4 regions of the Quatrionicoccus australiensis genome follow, and region 1 is predicted to be linked to each of the others. Evidence: riboswitches for the same ligand, from Rfam matches in the RefSeq annotation. Region 1 holds a riboswitch; each other region holds the start of a gene.
What was found. A riboswitch is a leader RNA that binds a small molecule or an ion and turns the genes downstream of it on or off. The one in region 1 is predicted to bind cobalamin.
Positions count from the first base shown of each region.

Region 2: it holds a riboswitch for cobalamin, as region 1 does, so the genes downstream of both, KI612_RS11440 (ribonucleoside-diphosphate reductase subunit alpha) here and cobT (nicotinate-nucleotide--dimethylbenzimidazole phosphoribosyltransferase) in region 1, are expected to answer to the same signal.
Region 3: it holds a riboswitch for cobalamin, as region 1 does, so the genes downstream of both, KI612_RS09590 (energy-coupling factor ABC transporter permease) here and cobT (nicotinate-nucleotide--dimethylbenzimidazole phosphoribosyltransferase) in region 1, are expected to answer to the same signal.
Region 4: it holds a riboswitch for cobalamin, as region 1 does, so the genes downstream of both, KI612_RS19975 (TonB-dependent receptor) here and cobT (nicotinate-nucleotide--dimethylbenzimidazole phosphoribosyltransferase) in region 1, are expected to answer to the same signal.

Region 1 covers NZ_CP075188.1:129,841-133,254, forward strand. The annotation lists gene KI612_RS00620 (cobyric acid synthase) at 1-761, shown strand, start outside; gene cobU (bifunctional adenosylcobinamide kinase/adenosylcobinamide-phosphate guanylyltransferase) at 736-1,299, opposite strand; cobalamin riboswitch at 1,608-1,793, shown strand; gene cobT (nicotinate-nucleotide--dimethylbenzimidazole phosphoribosyltransferase) at 1,877-2,926, shown strand; gene KI612_RS00635 (adenosylcobinamide-GDP ribazoletransferase) at 2,926-3,414, shown strand, end outside.
Region 2 covers NZ_CP075188.1:2,371,830-2,375,243, forward strand. The annotation lists gene KI612_RS11440 (ribonucleoside-diphosphate reductase subunit alpha) at 1-1,524, opposite strand, end outside; cobalamin riboswitch at 1,686-1,885, opposite strand; gene KI612_RS11445 (PaaI family thioesterase) at 2,042-2,485, shown strand; gene KI612_RS11450 (3'-5' exonuclease family protein) at 2,548-3,414, shown strand, end outside.
Region 3 covers NZ_CP075188.1:1,995,467-1,998,880, reverse strand. The annotation lists gene KI612_RS09600 (DnaJ C-terminal domain-containing protein) at 1-343, opposite strand, end outside; gene KI612_RS09595 (DUF302 domain-containing protein) at 457-897, opposite strand; cobalamin riboswitch at 1,024-1,244, shown strand; gene KI612_RS09590 (energy-coupling factor ABC transporter permease) at 1,388-2,065, shown strand; gene KI612_RS09585 (energy-coupling factor ABC transporter substrate-binding protein) at 2,062-2,451, shown strand; gene cbiQ (cobalt ECF transporter T component CbiQ) at 2,441-3,184, shown strand; gene KI612_RS09575 (energy-coupling factor ABC transporter ATP-binding protein) at 3,181-3,414, shown strand, end outside.
Region 4 covers NZ_CP075188.1:4,022,299-4,025,712, reverse strand. The annotation lists gene KI612_RS19035 (FecCD family ABC transporter permease) at 1-26, opposite strand, end outside; gene KI612_RS19030 (TonB-dependent receptor domain-containing protein) at 37-1,413, opposite strand; partial or broken gene KI612_RS19975 (TonB-dependent receptor) at 1,540-1,983, opposite strand; cobalamin riboswitch at 2,086-2,292, opposite strand; gene KI612_RS19025 (hypothetical protein) at 2,408-2,605, shown strand; gene KI612_RS19020 (cell division protein ZapA) at 2,607-2,942, shown strand; RNA gene ssrS (6S RNA) at 2,977-3,156, shown strand; gene KI612_RS19010 (EVE domain-containing protein) at 3,211-3,414, shown strand, end outside.

The DNA of each region.
Region 1 (3,414 bases):
AGGACGCGATTGCGACGGCAGCGGTCGACGGCAAAAAAACGGCCAAATTGAAGGTCGTCGCGCCGGCCTACCCGCGCGTCTCGAATCATAACGACCTCGACCCGCTGCGCCTGCATCCGGAAGTCGATTTCCGCTGGATCGGGCCGGGCGAAACGCCGCCCGCCGCCGACCTGATCGTCCTGCCCGGCTCCAAGGCGGTGCGCGCCGACCTCGACTGGCTGCGCACCCAGGGCTGGGACAAGGCGATCGCCAGACACCTGCGCTACGGCGGCAAGGTGATCGGTTTGTGCGGCGGCTACCAGATGCTCGGTTGCCTGCTGCACGACCCGCAGGGCCTGGAAGGGCAGGCCGGCAGTACGCCGGGACTGGGCGTGCTCGCGGTCGACACGACGCTGGAAGCAGAAAAGCAGCTGCGCAATGTCAGCGGTCATCTGTGCCTGCCGGGCCGCCCGGCGATGACGGGCTACGAAATCCATCTTGGCGTCACGGCCGGCGCCGGTCTGGCTGCGGCGGCAGTCGAGCTCGATGACGGCCGGCAGGATGGCGCCGTTTCGGCCGATGGTCAGATTTTCGCCACCTATTGTCATGGCGTTTTCGATCATCCCGAGGCGTTGACCGCCTTGCTTGCCTGGGCTGGCATGGTCGAGAGCGAACAGGTCGATTTCGCGGCGCGCCGCGAGGCCGATCTCGATCGCCTCGCCGATTCGGTCGAGGCGGCGCTCGACTGGGACAAGCTCAGGCCTTTGTTGCCGGGGATTTAAGGGGCAGCGGCAAGCCGGCGGCGACCAGCGTCACCTGGTCGCAAAGTGCCGCGACGCGCTGGTTGAGGCGGCCCTGCTCGTCGGCAAAGAGGCGCGACACCGGGTGCATGGGCACGATGCCCCAGCCGACTTCGTTGGAAACGAGAATGATGCGGCCGGGCAATTGCGGCAGCAGGTCGAGCAGGGCCTGCGTTTCGGCGTTGAACAGCGGGCAGTCGATGGCGGTGCCGGCCTCGGCCTGGGTTGCCGCCTGGCCGGCAAAAAGCAGGTTGGACAGCCACAGGGTCAGACAATCGACCAGGATGCAGGTGTCCGAGGCTGCCAGCTCACGCAATTTGGCGGCGAGGTGCAGGGTTTCTTCGGCGCAGCCCCAGTCGACCGGTCGACGCTCGCGGTGATGCGCGATGCGCCGGCTCATCTCGCCGTCTCGCGCTTCCGCCGTCGCCAGGTAAACGACGCGCAGGCCGGATTCCGCCGCCCGCTTTTCGGCGAGCAGGCTCTTGCCCGAACGGGCGCCGCCAAAGATCAGTTCTTTCATCCTTGAAACCTCAGTTGGACGAGGCTGTTGGTGCGTTTGGGCGGGATGGCCGGCGCGAAGCGACGATATGGTCCCGGCGCAGCAGGGATCGGTATCCCTTGCGGACGCGGCAGGCTCATGCCTGCAAGGAGGAGCGACAAAGTCGGGCGCCCGACCAGGCGTGCCAGCGGCCGCGTAGCGCTTTCACCTTTTGGGTTAATCACCTCGAAGGCATGGAAGTCAGTGTTCATGCGGTTGGTCACAGATGGATAAGCGGTCAACTGGGGTTTCAAGGATCAGCCGGCACTTTAGGTGATTGCACGGCGTCCCGGCAAGCCGGATAATCCGCCCCGATCCGATGAAACGGAACCCGGTGCGAATCCGGGGCGGGCCCGCCGCTGTAACCGGGGACGACTGCCGCACGATGCCACTGCATGGGGAAACAGACCCGGCGGGAAGGCGCGGCATTCGGCCGATCCGGAAGCCAGAAGACGTATCGGATTGTTCGGGCCGGAAACCTGTGGACAGGGTTTCGTCGTTGCGTTCGCAAGAGCGCGGCGGCGAGGCCCTTTTTGCTTTTTCGAACAGGAAGAATCGGATGCATTCAAAATTCAACATCAGCGCCCCGGATCAGGGGCTGGCCGCTGCCCTGCAGCACAAGATCGACCAGAAGACCAAGCCGCGCGGCGCGCTCGGTCAACTCGAAACGGTGGCCAAAAAGGTCGGCCTGATCCAGCAGCGCCTCGACCCGGAATTCGGCCAGCCCTACATGCTGGTCTTTGCCGGCGACCACGGCGCGGCCAGGGCTGGTGTCTCGGCCTACCCGCAGGACGTGACCTGGCAGATGGTCGAGAATTTCCTTGCCGGCGGTGCCGCGATCAATGCCTTTGCGCGTCAGAACGACCTGCATCTGGCGATCATCGACGCCGGCGTCGCGCATGACTTCGGCAAGCGCCCCGGCCTGATCAACGCCAAGGTAGCGTCCGGCACCGCCAATTACCTGGAAGAACCGGCGATGAGCGCCGAACAATGCGCCACCGCGATCGAGCGCGGCGGCGAGTTCTGCCGCAACCTGTCGCTGAACGGTTGCAACCTGGTTGGTTTCGGCGAAATGGGCATCGGCAATACGGCGGCCGCGTCCCTGATCACGCATTGCCTGACCGGCGCCACGCTGGCCGATTGCGTCGGGCGTGGCACCGGCCTCGACGATGCCGGTCTGGCGCGCAAGCAGGGCTTGCTCGAACAGGCCTTGCAGCGCTACCGCGCCGCCGGTGGCGACAACGATCCGGCGCGCGTGCTCGCCGAATTCGGCGGCTTCGAGATCGCCATGATGGTCGGCGCCATGCTCGGCGCGGCGGAAGCGAAGATGACCATGCTGATCGACGGTTTCATCGTCGGCGCCGCGGCGCTGACTGCGATTCGTCTGGTGCCGGCGGTCGCCGATTACTGCGTCTTCTGCCACCGCTCGGCCGAACCGGGCCACGCGGCGCAACTGCAGGCGCTGGGCGCCGAACCGCTGCTCGACCTTGGTTTGCGCCTGGGCGAAGGCACCGGTGCCGCCCTGGCCTATCCGCTGGTGCTGGCCGCAGTCAATTTCCTCAATGAAATGGCCAGCTTCGAATCGGCCGGTGTGTCGGATAAAGACTGATGCTGCGCCGCGAGCTGGAGTATTTCTTCGGCGCCATCCGCTTCTTCACACGCTTGCCGGTGCCGGCCTGGGTCGGACATTCGGCGGAAGCGCTGAACCGCTCGGCGCGCTGGTTCCCGGCGGTCGGCCTGGTGATCGGCGGGATCGGCGCGCTGGTCTATCTCGCGGCACTGCAACTCTGGCCGCAGCCGGTCGCCGTGCTGTTGTCGATGGTCGCAACGCTCCATGCCACCGGCGCCTTCCACGAGGACGGTCTCGCCGACACCGTGGATGGCCTGGGTGGCGGCTGGGACAAGGCGCGCATCCTCGAGATCATGAAGGACTCGCGGGTCGGCAGTTACGGCGTGGTCGCCACGGTGCTGGCCCTGCTCGGCAAATTCACGCTGCTTGCGGCGCTCGACAGCACGCTGGTGCCGTGGGCGCTGCTTGCCGGTCATGTGCTGTCGCGCTTTTGTGCAGTCACGCTGCTGGCGGGTATGGATTACGTG
Region 2 (3,414 bases), 1.9 Mb from region 1:
CGCTTCGTAGCCGAGGTAGGCGACCTCGAATTCGGCGCCGCACAATTCGTGCAAATCAGGCACGTCGACCGGTGAGAACAGCGTCCATTCAGCGTTTTCCATGACGCGCTGCATGAACAGGTCGGGAATCCAGTTGGCGGTGTTCATGTCGTGCGTGCGGCGGCGCTCGTCGCCGGTGTTCTTGCGCAGGTCGAGGAACTCCTCGATGTCGAGATGCCAGGTTTCGAGATAGGCACAGACCGCGCCCTTGCGCTTGCCGCCCTGGTTCACGGCGACTGCCGTGTCGTTGACTACCTTCAAAAAGGGAATCACGCCCTGGCTCTGCCCATTGGTACCCTTGATCCGGCTGCCCAGCGAACGCACCGGCGTCCAGTCGTTGCCCAGGCCGCCGGCGTATTTCTGCAGCAAGGCATTTTCCTTGATCGACTGGTAGATGCCCTCGAGATCGTCGGCGACGGTGGTCAGGTAGCACGACGACAGTTGCGAATGCAACGTGCCACTGTTGAACAGCGTCGGCGTCGAGCACATGAAATCGAAGCTGGAAATCAGGTCGTAGAACTCGATGGCGCGGGCTTCGCGGTCGATTTCGTTGAGCGCCAGGCCCATCGCGACACGCATGAAAAAAATCTGCGGCAGCTCGATGCGCCGCCCTTCGATGTGCAGGAAGTAGCGGTCGTACAGCGTCTGCAGGCCGAGATAGCCGAACTGCAGGTCGCGCTCGGGTTTCAGCGCAGCAGCAATGCGCGGCAGATCGTAGGTGGCGAGGCGCGAGTCGAGCAGTTCGGCGGCGATGCCCTGCTTGATGAAAACGGGCAGATATTCGGCGTTGACCGTTGCGAGCTCATCCAGCGTCACTGCCCGGCCGAGCACTTCACGCCCCAGGCTGGCCAGCAGCAGGCGGGCGGTGACCTGGTTGTAGGCCGGTTCGCGCTCGACCAGCGTGCGCGCGGCGAGGATCAGCGCCTGGTAGACGTCGGCCAGCGGCACGCCGTCGTAGAGATTCTTCAAGGCGCTTTCATAGATCGTCCTGGCCGACACCACGTCGCCGAGACCGAAGCAGGCGGCTTCGCAATTATTCAGCAGCAGCGCGCGATCGAGCGGCAGGCGCACGCCGTTGTCGAGCACGTGCAGTTCGGCAACGCTGACTTCCTCAAGCTGGCTGGCCGCCCGCTCGGCAGCGCGGCGTTCGCGGTAAAGCACGTAGGCGCGGGCAACATCGTGTTCGCCGGCGCGCATCAGCGCCAGTTCGACCTGGTCCTGGATGTCCTCGATATGCACCGTGCCGCCGTCCGGCGAGCGCCGGGTCAGCGAATTGACCACGGTCTGGGTCAGGCGGGCAACCAGTTCGCGGATGCGCGAGGACACCGCGCTCTGGCTGCCCTCGACGGCGAGAAAAGCCTTGCTCAGCGCAACCGCGATCTTGTCGGGATCGAAGGCGACGAGCGCGCCGTTGCGGCGGATGACCTGCAGGGCAGCTACCGCGAACTGATTAGCGGCAGAGAGAGACTGGACATTGGATTGCAAGGCGATTCTCCGTATCGGGGGGCGGAGAACCGAGTGCGCGGGCCGCTGGCGCAGGCCGACCGGTGCAACGGGAAGCATCCCGAACACGGCTCGACACAACGGACAAACGGCAAGAGACCACGCAAAAACCTCTCGTCAGGGACACCCCGCCCCAAAATCATGAAAAAGGACACATTGAGGCAGGTCTCCTGGCTCTCGGCTCAGCGCGTTTCACCTGCCTTCCCGGACGCATCCAGTGGCATGGGGTGGCGAAACGCTCGCCGATTACAGTTGCGGGGGCAGCCCCGGGATACAGGTCGAAGACCTGGCACCGGATTCCCTTTCAATCCCCTTGCGGGGAACCTTCAATGGACGGCAGTCTAAAGGGGGCGCGATGATGACGTCAAGCAAAAAACACTACATGCAGTAGATTCAACCAGACAAACCACTAAATACGGTAAGCAAGCCAAGCTTGACGTATACGTCAACGCCACTCTAAAGTGAGTCCGGCCCAAGACCAAAAAAACGGAGACAAACCATGGCGCACATTGCCAACCCCGACTTCAAGACCAGCGTCGCCGCCAGCTTTGCCAGGCAAAACGCGATGCAGCTGATTCGCGCCAGCCTGCCGCTGATCGAACACGGCCGTACGGAAATCCACATCCCGCACTGGGCAGGCGTCGAGCAGCAACATGGCTACGTCCATGGCGGCGTGGTCGGCATGATTGCCGACTCGGCGGCGGGCTACGCGGCAATGACCGTGGTACCGGCCAGCGCCTCGGTACTGACCGTCGAATACAAGATGAACCTGGTCGCTCCCGCCGATGGCGAGACCCTCGTTGCCCGCGGCGAGGTGGTCCGGCCGGGACGCACGCTGATCGTGACCAAGGCCGAGGTCTATGCCTGCAAGGACGGCAAGGAAACGCTGTGCGCCATCATGCAGCAGACGATCATGGTGATGCACGGCAAGAGCGAGAAGTAAGCAACAGCGGGCTTGCCCGTTCTGGCGGTATCATCGCGGCCTGTCCCGATTTCCGCCCCGCCATGCACCGCAAACCCCTCGCCTTCGTCGACCTCGAAACCACCGGTGCCACCGCCGCCTTTGACCGCATCACCGAAATCGGCATCGTCGAGGTCGATGCCGACGGTTCCGTGCGTGAGTGGCAGCAGCTGGTCAATCCCGGCGTGTCGATTTCGCCCTTCATCGAGCAGTTGACCGGTATCAGCAATGCCATGGTGGCGACGGCGCCGCCGTTTGAGGATGTCGCCGCCGAGGCGCTGCAACGCCTGCAGGGGCGGCTGTTCATCGCGCACAATGCGCGCTTCGACTATGGCTTCCTGAAAACCGAGTTCAAGCGCCTGGGCATCGATTTCCGCGCTTCCGTGCTGTGCACCGTCAAGCTGTCGCGCGCCTTGTATCCGGAGCACAAGCGGCACAATCTCGACTCGCTGATCGAGCGCCACGGCCTGCAGGCGGCGGCACGCCACCGGGCACTCGCCGATGCGCAGCTGATCCATCAATTCTGGCAAAAAATCCAGGTCGACCGTAGCGGCGAGGCGCTGAGCGCCGCGCTCGACGCGCAGAACGCCTACCCCAGCCTGCCGCCGCACCTCGATGCGGCGATCCTCGACGAACTGCCGGAAAGCCCCGGCGTCTACCTGTTCTACGGTGAAAACAATCTGCCGCTCTACATCGGCAAGGCGAAGGACATCCGCCAGCGCGTGCTGTCGCATTTTGCCGCCGACCACAAGTCGGCCAAGGAAATGGCGATCGCGCAGCAGGTCCGCCGCATCGACTGGATGGAGACGGCCGGGGAGATCGGCGCACTGTTGCAGGAGGCGGCCCTGGTCAAGACGATGCAGCCCGGCCTCAACCGCCAGTTGCGCAAGAACGACGAAGTGTGCACCTGG
Region 3 (3,414 bases), 1.9 Mb from region 1:
CCGGCTGGCGCTGCCGCCCGGAACGGCTGAAGGCGGCAAAGATGTCGGCCAGATCGACATCGTCAAAGCCGGCGGCATCGGTCTTGTTACGCTGCTGCCAGTCCGGCGGCGTGAATTGCTCGCCGCTCGGGCGGCTACCCAGGTTGTCATAAGCCTGCCGCTTTTCCGGGTCTTTCAGCGTCGCGTAGACCTCGGCCAGTGCCTTGAATTTTTCCTCACCCGCCGGGTCCTTCGACACATCGAGGTGATACTGGTGGGCAAGCTTGCGATAAGCCTTCTTGATCGCCTCGGCGCTCGCCGTACGTTCAAGGCCCATGGCCTGGTAGTAATCCCTGAATTTCATTGGCCTGCCTGCTGAGAGCGCCGGTCAAAACGGCATGCGCCATTCTCTCCGGCGATCAGCAGCGGCTCCGTGTGCCGGCACACATACGCCGGCGCTGCGGGGGTAAAACGAGACTAGCGCACCGCCTCGGCGACAACCCCTGTGAGCAGTTCATTGACCAGCGGCGCCGCCTTGCCCTGTGGCCGGCGGTAGCTCAGCCAGACCTTGCCGGCTTCGCCCGGCAGCGTGTAGATGGAAAGCGCGAACGGACACATCACGATGTTGTGCGGATCGAGTTCCATCATCTTCCGCGACAGGCCGGCCGAGCAGAATTCGATGATCTCGGCCTCGTCGAATATCTTGCGGCCGGCACCGATATCGGCACCGGTACGCGCCAGCATGTCGGCGATGTGCGAGGTGTAGTTGATGACCAGGCCACGGTTCTCGATGGCCATCACCACGGTCTCCTTGACGTCGGCAAAACTGCCCGTCACCTGCTGCCGGCTGACCCAGTCGTCGGCCTGTACCAGTGCGGTGTTGAGAAGGCAGATCAGGCTGATCAGCAGGCGACGCATGGCTAACTCCATAAGAAAAATCGAATGCTCGATTGTAAGAGGCAAGCCGGAAAATATCCTTATCGCCTGACGCCGGTCCGGATGGCGGCAAAAACAAAAAGTTGTCCGGCATCCGGTTTTCGTGACTATAATCCGCGCCATTCGGGTATCCCGGTTTGCAAGCGCAGGCCGGGATGAAACGGGAAGCCGGTGAAGAAGACGTTGCCCAGCAACGTTCCTCCATTCCGGCACAGCCCCCGCTGCTGTAAGCCAGACGACTCCACCCCACGCCACTGTGCATTGCATGGGAAGGTTGGTGGAGAAGGATGAAGGCGAGTCAGAAGACCGGCCCGATGCTTGTGTCGCACCATTCTCCGGGGTTCTGGGAAGGGTCTGAAGATTCGCCGTTGCTGCGTCCTGCGTGCCCGTGCACCCATGGTCCCAATCCGGCCTGTCCTCCGATCTCACCTGTCATACCCCGGCGTTTTAATTTAGCTTCGGGGATGAAGTCATGCACATCATGGAAGGTTTCCTGCCGCCGGCGCACGCCCTCGGCTGGAGTCTGGCTGCCCTGCCCTTCGTGGCACTCGGCGTGCGTTCGCTGCGCCGGCAACTGCAGGCGCAGCCGGAACAGCGCATGCTGCTCGGCGTCGCCGCCGCCTTTTCCTTCACGCTGTCGGCGCTGAAACTGCCGTCGGTGACCGGCAGTTGCTCGCACCCGACCGGCGTCGGCCTCGGCGCGCTGTTGTTCGGGCCGGCGGCGATGGTGCCGGTCGGCCTCGTTGTTCTGCTCTTTCAGGCCCTGCTGCTGGCACACGGCGGGCTGACCACGCTCGGCGCCAATCTGTTCTCGATGGCCATCGTCGGGCCTTTCGTCGCCGCCGGCCTGTTCCGCGCCGGCCGCGCCCTCGCCCTGCCGCTTTCCGCCTGCGTCTTTACCGCCGCCGCGCTCGGCGACCTGGCGACCTACGTAACGACAGCGATCCAGCTCGCCTGGGCCTTTCCCGATCCGGCCGGCGGCTTTGCCGGCTCGTTTGCCAAGTTCGGCGCCATTTTCGCGATCACCCAGATCCCGCTGGCGATCAGCGAGGGCCTGCTCACCGTGCTCGTGGTCAATGCGCTGCGCCGATTCAATGCCGAAGAGCTGCAAAAACTACCGCTGTTCGGTCAACGCGAGGTCAAGGCATGAAACTGCGCAACTTGCTGATTCTGGCTGCCGTCGTGCTGTTGACCGTGCTGCCGCTGTGGCTCGCCGCGCCGCCGGCAATCGGTCCGGACGGCGTCCCCGGCGAAGCTTTCGGCGGCGCCGACAACAAGGCGCAAGAAGCGATCAGCGAGATTGCGCCGGGTTACCGGCCGTGGTTTTCGCCGCTGCTCGAACCGGCGAGCGGCGAAATCGCCTCGCTGCTCTTCGCCTTGCAGGCAGCACTTGGCGCCGGCTTCATCGGCTATTGGCTGGGCGCTTCGGTGACGCGCGAACGCCTGCGCCGGGAAATGAACGAGAAAGCGGCCGGGCAAGAGGCCGCGCCGCCGGCAAGCAACCTATCCGGGAAAAACACAGCGCATGCTGATTGAACGCGCCGCCTACGGCAATCGCTGGCGCACTGTAAGCCCTGCCGCCAAGGGCCTGTTCGCGCTGGCCGGCCTGCTTGCCGCGCTGCTTGCCGGCTCGCCGACTGCTGCCGCAATGATCGCCGGCCTGCTCATGCTGGCGAGCGTGCTCGGCGCCGCGGTGCCGCTTGCGCTCTACCTGCGCGTCGCGACGCCGGCCTTCGGCTTTCTCGCGCTATCCAGCCTGTCGCTGCTCTTCTCGCTAAGTGTCGATGCGACCGGACATCTGTCCTGGCAGATTGCACCGGATGCCGCAGCCAACATCACCGCCGTCGGCGGCCGCTCGCTGGCCGCGCTCGCTGCCCTGCTCGGCCTCGTCCTGACCACGCCGCTGCCCGACCTGATCGCCCTGCTCCGTCGCCTGCTCGTCCCCGATGTGCTGCTCGACCTGATGGTGCTCTGTTACCGCATGCTTTTCGTCTTTTCGACTGCCATCGAAGAAACGCGCACCGCCCAGGCGGCCCGCCTCGGCTACAGCACGCCGCGGCGCAGCCTGAATTCGCTCGGCCTGCTCGCTGCCGGTTTGAGCGTCCAGGTCTGGCAACGCGCCCGCGCCCTGCATCTCGCCGCCGAAGCGCGTTGCGGCAGCGGCGCGCTGCGTTTCCTGACGCCGCAATTCCAGCATGCCTGCCGCGACACGGTGCTGGCCGGGCTGGCCGGCGGCCTGCTGCTGGCGATTGGAGCCGGCGCCCGATGAGCCCGTTGATCGAACTGCACGCCGTCGACTACCGCTACCCGGACGGCAGTGCCGGCCTGGCCGGCTGTTCGCTGCGCATCGCGCCGGGCAGCCGCAATGCCCTGCTCGGCGCCAACGGTTCGGGCAAGACCACGCTGCTGCTGCATCTCAACGGCCTGCTCCAAGCCAGCGCCGGGCGCATCGACTTCGCCGGCCAGCCGCTCGCCGCGGGGCGCGATGGACTCAACGCG
Region 4 (3,414 bases), 280 kb from region 1:
AGGAAGGCGCGGCGGCGGGTGGGCATGTTTCAGGTGTCAGAAGCTGTAGCGGACGTCGGCAAAGACGGCTCGCCCTTCGCCTGGGTAGTAAGTGTTGCCCCAAATCCCACCATAGAAGCCGGTGGAGACATATTTCTTGTCGGTCAGGTTGGCGACGCGACCGCGTACCGTCCAGTTGGCAATGTGCCAGGTGGCGACGAAATCGGCCGTGGTGTAGGCAGCAATTTTCTCGCCAGCATTGCCGGTATCGCTGCCAAAGTGGCGGGCGCCGACATGCGTGGCAAACAATGAGAGGTTCACGTCGGTGGTCGGCTTGAAGGTGAGACCGGCGGTCGACTTGTTGGTCGGGACCAGCGGGATTCTGTTGCCGGCATTAGAACCATCGCGGAACTCAGCCTTTTGCAGGTTGAGGCCGGCGTTGATCTGCCAGTGCGGGCTGATCTCGTAGCTGGCGAATGTGTCGACGCCCTGGTGGCGGGTTTTCGCCATGTTGACGTTTTCGGTACCGTTGTAGGCGATCTCGTCGGTCATGTTCAGGCTGTAGGCCGTGACCTTGAGTGAATAGCCGTTACCGGTCCATTGCCCGCCGAGATCGACGAAGGTACCGCGTTCGGGACGGACCGGGTTGCTCGCGAAGCCGGCCGGTCCGAGTACGGTGAGTTCATCGAGATTGGCGAAGCGGAAGGTGGTACCGGCGCGCGTGAACAGGCGGAAACCGGGAGCCAGTTTGTAGCTCAGGCCGACCTCGCCGACGCCCCGGCTGTGGTCGTTACTGATGCTTTTGCCGGTGGTGTCACGGGCCGATTGTTCTACTTGCTGGTAGCGACTGCCGGCGGTCAGGGTCAGGTCCGAGGTAAGGCGCGTCTGATTCTGCAGGTAGACGGCCTGGCTGGTCTGGCTGATGGTAACCGTCTTGGTGATCGGAGCATGATCGCCGGCGGATTTGTCAGAGGTCAGTTCGCCATCGTAGTAGTCGAAGCCGAAGGTGGTCTTGCTGTTCAGGCCGGCCAGACCGTGATCCCATTGCAGACGCGGCGTGAACGAGACAGTGTTGGTCTTGCGGCGGTCGAAGGAACCCCAATCGGAAATCCAGGATGTGTTGTCGACCTCCGTGTAGCCGAGTTCGGCGGCGAAGCTCAAGCTATCAGCGAGACGCCAGGTAATGCCGGGACGGACGAAGGCGGTGCGACGTTCGGCGTAGCTGTCGTTGGTGGCTGCCTGGCGCGGATCATTTTCATATTGCGCCTTGCTCAACGAGCCGGGCAGGCCGATATCCAGTGCTGACCAGCCAATATCGACGAAAGCTTCACCGCGGTCGAAGCGCATGCCCAGGCGGCCAGAAAGATTGTTGCGTTCCTGCTTGTTGTTCTTCCGCCAGCCGTCTGTTGCCTGATGGTTGACGGCGAGGGCCAGGTCGAATTTGTCGACTTGTCTGGCGATACTGGCCGATAGCTGGCGGCCATTGTCGCTGCCGAGACCGGCTTGAATGCTGGCGCCGTCACGCTGCTTGCCGGTGATGATATTGATTACGCCACCGACCGCGTTGTCGCCGTAAAGGATGGCGGCGCTGCCGCTGACAATTTCGATGCGTTCGACGCTGTCGAGCGGAATGAGGCCCCAATCGACGTTTGAGGTATCAAGCGGATTCAGGCGCAGGCCGTTGAGCAGGACCAGGGTGCGCTGGGCGGCACCTTCACCAAAGCCACGCATGTCGATTGAAGTGTCGGCGCCAATTGAGCCGTATAGCGGTGTGACCTGCAGGCCGGCGTTGTAGCGCAGGACATCGGGCAGCGTCTGGGCGCCGGAGTCGCGGATGTCCTCGCGGGTAATGGTCGTTACGTTCGATGCCGTGGCTAGCGAGGAGTCGCTGAAACGGCTCGCGGTGACGACCACGTCGTCGAGGAGTGCCAATTGCTGGGCAGCGGCAGGAATGGCAAAAAGAGCGGGCAGCAGCACCGCCAAAGGCTTGAGACGTGAATTCATGATTTCCCTTTCCCGACAGGCGTCCCCGCACGTCGGAACAGCATTGAAAAGGAAGTGTGGGGAGTGAATTCAGGTCGGGGACCGGCACCACCGCCCCGTGGCACTTCCGTTGGTGTCCAGGCCGGTATCCGGGCTTGCAAGTCTTGACGCGTCGCCTTCCCAGGTTTGCACCCAGTGGCCTGATGACGCGCCCGCACTTGCTTACCGTTGCGGGGGCAGCAGCGGAATGGTCTCGATGGAGACGCACCGCTTTCCCGTTTAACTGCGCTTGGAGATTCCGTACGCAGCACCTGTAACGGCGCGCATTCTACCTTGTGACGTATTGCTGCGCAGCAAAAATTACAGTTTGTCCTTCTACAAACTACTTTGAGAATAAAGGCTTAGTCCTTGACCATGCGGGCTTTTAACATTTATAGTCCGGGCCATGAATAGCGAACTCGAAGCACTCGAAGGCAAGGTTGAACAGGTCGTTGCCCTGGTTCAGCAGTTGCGTGCCGAGAACGAAGTACTGAAGAACCAGATGGCTGCGGCCGAGGTCGAGCGCCTGCATTTGCGCCAGACCATGGCGGCGGCGCGCGAACGCCTCGAAGGCCTGGTCGACAAGCTGCCCGAGGATGTCTGAGATGAGCGCCGAGACCAATTTCCTTGATGTCAAGATCATGGGCCGCGAATATCGCGTGGCCTGCACCGCCGAGGAGCGCGATGCGCTGTTGCTGGCGGTCGATCTGGTCGACGGCAAGATGCGCGAAATCGCCCAGCGCACCAAGAGCACCATTGCCGAGCGTGTTGCCGTCATGGCCGCGCTGAACATCGCGCACGAGCTGCTTTCCGGGGATTCCCGCAGTGGCGAAAAAAGCTTTGCGGAAGCGGTTGATACTTCCGAAGCAAAGCGTAGAATCGACGACATGGGAGCACGGATAGACACCGTGCTGGCGCCCCAGCAGCAACTGGATCTCTGATCAATTCCTGCTGATCCCGGCGCTATCCGCCGAGTGTCCCCTGCGGTGTTTGTTAAGGCCATATATTCCTTGAACCAATGCTAATTGGCATCGGTTGCGGACCGTCAATCCGCTGTTGTGCGTGCTCTTCGTCGAGCGTGCCTGATGCGGAAGGAACGTAGCCACTCTGGACTCAGGTTCAGGATGCCGGCCTGACGGCACTTGCGGGGGCCAATCTTCAACGGGTGGCAGAGTTTCTGCCACCCGTTTTCATTTCCGAAATCGCGACATGAACTACTGGTTGATGAAATCCGAGCCTGACGAGGTGTCGATCGACGATCTCGCTGCAGCACCCGACCGGACGGTGCCATGGTTCGGCGTTCGCAACTACCAGGCGCGCAATTTCATGCGCGACGCGATGCAGGTCGGCGACCTCGCCTTCTTCTATCATTCCGGCTGTGCCGAGCCGGGCATCGCCGGCATTTGCGAGGTG